Regions from separate parts of the Halomonas sp. NCCP-2165 genome, predicted to be linked through region 1. Evidence: riboswitches for the same ligand, from Rfam matches in the RefSeq annotation. Region 1 holds a riboswitch; the other holds the start of a gene.

Region 1 (2,183 bases):
CGACGAGGCCCGCGCCTCCGGCCAGGGGGTGATCGTGCTGGCCCCCCACTTCGGCAACTGGGAAGTGCTCAACTTCTGGCTCTCCGGGCACTTTCCCTTCACCGCCATGTACGAGCCGCCCAAGATTCCCGACCTGGACCCGGTGATCCGCGGGGGACGCGAACGCCTGGGCGCGAGCCTGGTGCCCACCAATGCGCGCGGCGTGGCGGCCCTGCTCAAGGCCCTCAAGCGCGCCGAGGCGGTAGGCATCCTCCCCGACCAGGAGCCGGACTGGGGCAGCGGCGTCTTCGCCCCCTTCTACGGGCGCCTGGCCTATACCGCCACCCTGCTGCCCAAGCTGGTGGCGCGTACCCAGGCCCGAGTGGTCACCGGCGTGGCCCTCCGGGTGCCCGGCCAGGGCTTCGAGATACACTTCCTGGCCGCCGATGCGCGAGTCCATGACCCGGACGAGGCCATCGCCGCCGCCGGCGTCAACGCCAGCGTCGAGGCCGCCATCGCCCTGGCGCCGGCCCAGTACCAGTGGGAATACAAGCGCTACCGCAAGGTGATCGAAGAGCAGCAGGGGCATCCCGACCATGGCTCCTTCCGCCTCTACTAGCCCCATATATGAAATGGAAAATATTTCCATAAAACCGCCTGGTAACTCTCTGCCAAGCTGCTAGACTAGGCCCGACGCTTGACGGGGTGCCGGTAGACCGGCTGAGATGGCGCGGGTTGGTGGACCACAGGGTCGCCACCGAGCGCCGATCCCGTAGAACCTGATCCGGGTGAATGGCGCGCCTCGGCGCCCATATGAACCGGCGTAGGGAATCAGGCGGGCCCTGGCCTGGTCGCCATTCGCCCTCCCCCTCTCGCCCCACCCCGGATCCCACCACCGGAGGTGACATGGGCTACGCTTTCGACGATCTCAAGGGGGCCTGCCATCATGACTGGCGCGCCTATATCGAGCACGACTTCGTGCGCCAGCTGGGCGCCGGCACCCTGGAGGCCGGCGCCTTCCGCCACTATCTGAAGCAGGACTACCTGTTCCTGATCCACTTCTCCCGGGCCTATGCCCTGGCCGCCTACAAGAGCCGCAGTCTCGCCGACCTGCGCCATGCCCACGCCGGCCTCAAGACCATCCTCGACGTGGAGCTGCAGCTGCATATCGACTTCTGCCGCGACTGGGGTATCGACGAGGCGGAGCTCGCCGCCCTGCCGGAGGCCAAGGCGACCCTGGCCTATACCCGCTATGTGCTGGATACCGGCAACCGCGGCGACCTCCTCGACCTGCATGTGGCCCTGGCCCCCTGCCTGGTGGGCTATGGCGAGATCGCCCAGTGGCTGGCCGCCCAGTCCTTCACGGTGCGCGGCGAGGCCAACCCCTATGACGCCTGGATCGCCATGTACGCCGGCGACGACTTCCAGGCCGCCATGCGCGACGAGATCGCCTGGCTGAATGGCCGCCTGGCGGAGGTCACGCCGCGGCGCTTCGAGGAGCTGGCCACGGTATTCCGCGATGCCACGCGCCTCGAGATCGACTTCTGGCAGATGGGCCTGGATCGCGCCGACTAGCCCACAGCCTTGATACCTATTGCCGCTGCGCGGACGTGAGGGGCGCCGGGGACAGGTCGTAGAGGGGGTCCTATGCCAGGGATGGCATCGGTAGCGCCCAGGGAGGGGTTCACAGCGCCCCCTCGTAGACCTGTCGCCGGATCAGCCCCGAACTCCAGGCAGAGACTTCCCGGCAATAAACCCGCCCGCTGGTGATAGCGGGCACCACCACGCTTGACGGGGTGCCGTTGATGACGGCTGAGATCATGCAGCATTCGAGCATGGATCCCGTTGAACCTGAACTGGCTAGGACCAGCGTAGGGATCAAGCGACACGCCGCCGGGCGCCCCTGCCCGACCGCCCCTGTCCTCCCCAGCTGTCCTCCCTGACAAGACCCCGACAACCCTAGGGAGAACACCATGAGCAAGACCGCCCACTTCCTCGCCGAGACCGCCCGGGTCGACGCCGCCGCCGTCCAGCCGCTGTCCGGCTCGCGCAAGGTCTATGTGGAAGGCTCGCGCCCGGATATCCGCGTGCCCTTCCGCGAGATCGCCCTCTCGCCCACCAAGACCTCCGGCGCCGATGAAGAGAACCCGCCGCTGCTGGTCTACGACACCTCCGGCCCCTACACCGACCCGCAGGCCCAAATC
Region 2 (2,183 bases), on a different contig from region 1:
CACCGAGAAGCCCTGCAGGGCGACCCAGGCCACCGGCACCATCAGCGCCACCGTGACCCACCGCGCGCCGCGGACCGACAGCCCCCGCCGGCCGCTGCTGGCCACCGCCATGGAGGCGATGGCGTTCTGCAGGGTATCGACGCTGGAGGCCACCAGGGTCACCGCCAGCACCAGGGCCGGTAGGCTCAGCCAGGCGGGCGCCTCGCTCAGCAGGGCGAAGAAGGGAATCGGCGGCTCGCCGAGCGGCAGCGCATGCATCGCCGCCAGCATGCCCAGGCCACCGATGGCCATCACCACCAGCAGGCTGCTGATGCCGCCCAGCAGGGCCCCGCGGCCGAGCGCTCGGTCGTTTTCGGCGGCCCAGACCCGCTGCCAGTAGCCCTGGTGGAAGAGATTGGCGGCGGTGACCGCGATCACCAAGGTCAGCGCCACCGAGAGGGCGCTGCCGGTGGGAATCGACGGCATCACCGCATCAGAGGGCATGGGGGGCAGCCCCCACCAGGCCACGCCGCCGACCAGCACCAGCAGGGCCAGCAGCAGCCAGGCCTGCCAGCGGTCCGTGGCGAGGCTGGCCCGCAGCCCGCCGAGGGTGGTATAGACCAAAGTGGCCAACGCCACGCCGAGGATCACCAGCGCCGGCGGCACCTCAGACAGCAGCGCAGCGATGGCGCCGATGGCGGTGAGCTCGGCGGCCAGGAAGATCGCCATATAGGCCACCGAGACGAAGGCGACCCAGCGCCGCACTCCGCTGCCGTAGCAGGCCTCGGCGAACTCGCCGATGCTGCGCCCCTCGGGCAGGTGGCGGCGAATCGCCGGGCCATAGAGCCCCAGCACGATAAACGGCAGGGAGGAGCCGATGGCATAGCCGGCCAGGGCCACCGGCCCCACGAAGGCACCGATCTCCGGCGGCGCGAAGAGGATCCAGGCGCCCATGCTGGAGGCCAGGAAGGACAGGCCGATGGCCTGGGCGCCCTGGGAGTTGCGGGCGGTCACGTAATCATCGAGGGGGCCATCGGCCCGGCGGGCCCTGAGGCCCAGAAAGGCAAAGCACAGCAGCGCCGCGCCGAGCGCGGCAGACGTCAGGTAGGGCATGTCGCACTTCCTCCGCCGGCATGAACCGGATCAGGTTCCAGGGTCGGCACTCGGCCCTCTCAGTCCCGTGGGACCCCCCTGGCGACAGTGAATGATTGGATTGTCTCGCGATGGCTCGCGGCGGCCTATGGTGTCGTCACCGACCGCGACTGTAAAGCCATATCCCCCATCAGGCCTGCTACCAAAGCAGCAGGACACAGGCATCAAGTCATACCAGAACCTGCCGATATGGCACCTATCGCCCCTATGCCGGCCCGATGATTACTCGAGATCCCCGATGCCCTATCACGAAGCCAAAGAACACGCGCCGGGGCGGCTCCACGCCCTCTTTACCGCCCCCTATAGCGCCTTCGACAACGACGTCGTCGAGCGCCGCCTGCACCTGCGCGTCGCCCTCCAGGCCCTGCTGGACCGGCCCGGCCGGGAGGGCCGCCTGGTCCTGCGGGTCCTGCATGGCTGGGCCAATGGCGAGGCCGACCCCCAGCACCTGGCCCATAGCGACCACCCCCTGAGCCGGCGCGGCGACCTGCTTCCCGTGGTGGCCCGCTATCAGGCCGCCATCGACGAGCAGCGGCCACTCCCCGGGGAAGCCGGCACCCTGCTGGCGGAGCCGCTGATGGCGGCCATCGCCGGCGCCGAGGCCCGGGGCCAGGAGATCGATGCCGAGACCCGCGCCAACCCGGCCCACTGGCCGAGCTTCGAGCGGGGCCTCGGCCTCTATACCTTCTTCAAGGTCTATCACCGTCTGACCTATGGCGAGGACGAGAGCTACCGGGTGGCGCGCTGCGAGACCCCGGAGGGCCTCAGGGAGATCCACGAATTCCATCTGGAAGAGTGCGAGTTCGCCGTGGTGACCGGCATCGAAGGCGACGACAAGAGCCGGGTCGTCCTGCTGGTGCATGTCGGCGCCCTGGCGCCCCTGGCCGCCTTCGTGGAGACCATGCTGGGGGAGTGAGACGGCCCTATTTCTCCCGCGGCACCCGGCCCATCAGGTAGAACTCCGGGTTGGGCGGGGTGCCGGCCAGGGTCACCAGGCGATTGGAGAGGCCGAAGAAGGCGGCGATGGCGCCGATATCCCAGCAGTCGTCCCG

The links. Region 1 has a riboswitch for thiamine pyrophosphate ahead of tenA (thiaminase II). Riboswitches for the same ligand answer to the same signal wherever they lie in the genome.
Region 2: it holds a riboswitch for thiamine pyrophosphate, as region 1 does, so the genes downstream of both, NFU04_RS05550 (sodium:solute symporter family transporter) here and tenA (thiaminase II) in region 1, are expected to answer to the same signal.

The regions. Positions count from the first base shown of each region.
Region 1 is NZ_BRCY01000025.1:16,824-19,006, forward strand. Features, by position in the region: gene NFU04_RS12740 (lysophospholipid acyltransferase family protein) at 1-598, shown strand, start outside; TPP riboswitch at 671-827, shown strand; gene tenA (thiaminase II) at 886-1,554, shown strand; TPP riboswitch at 1,762-1,874, shown strand; gene thiC (phosphomethylpyrimidine synthase ThiC) at 1,953-2,183, shown strand, end outside.
Region 2 is NZ_BRCY01000007.1:47,247-49,429, reverse strand. Features, by position in the region: gene NFU04_RS05550 (sodium:solute symporter family transporter) at 1-1,092, opposite strand, end outside; TPP riboswitch at 1,082-1,182, opposite strand; gene NFU04_RS05545 (hypothetical protein) at 1,370-2,047, shown strand; gene NFU04_RS05540 (peroxidase-related enzyme) at 2,055-2,183, opposite strand, start outside.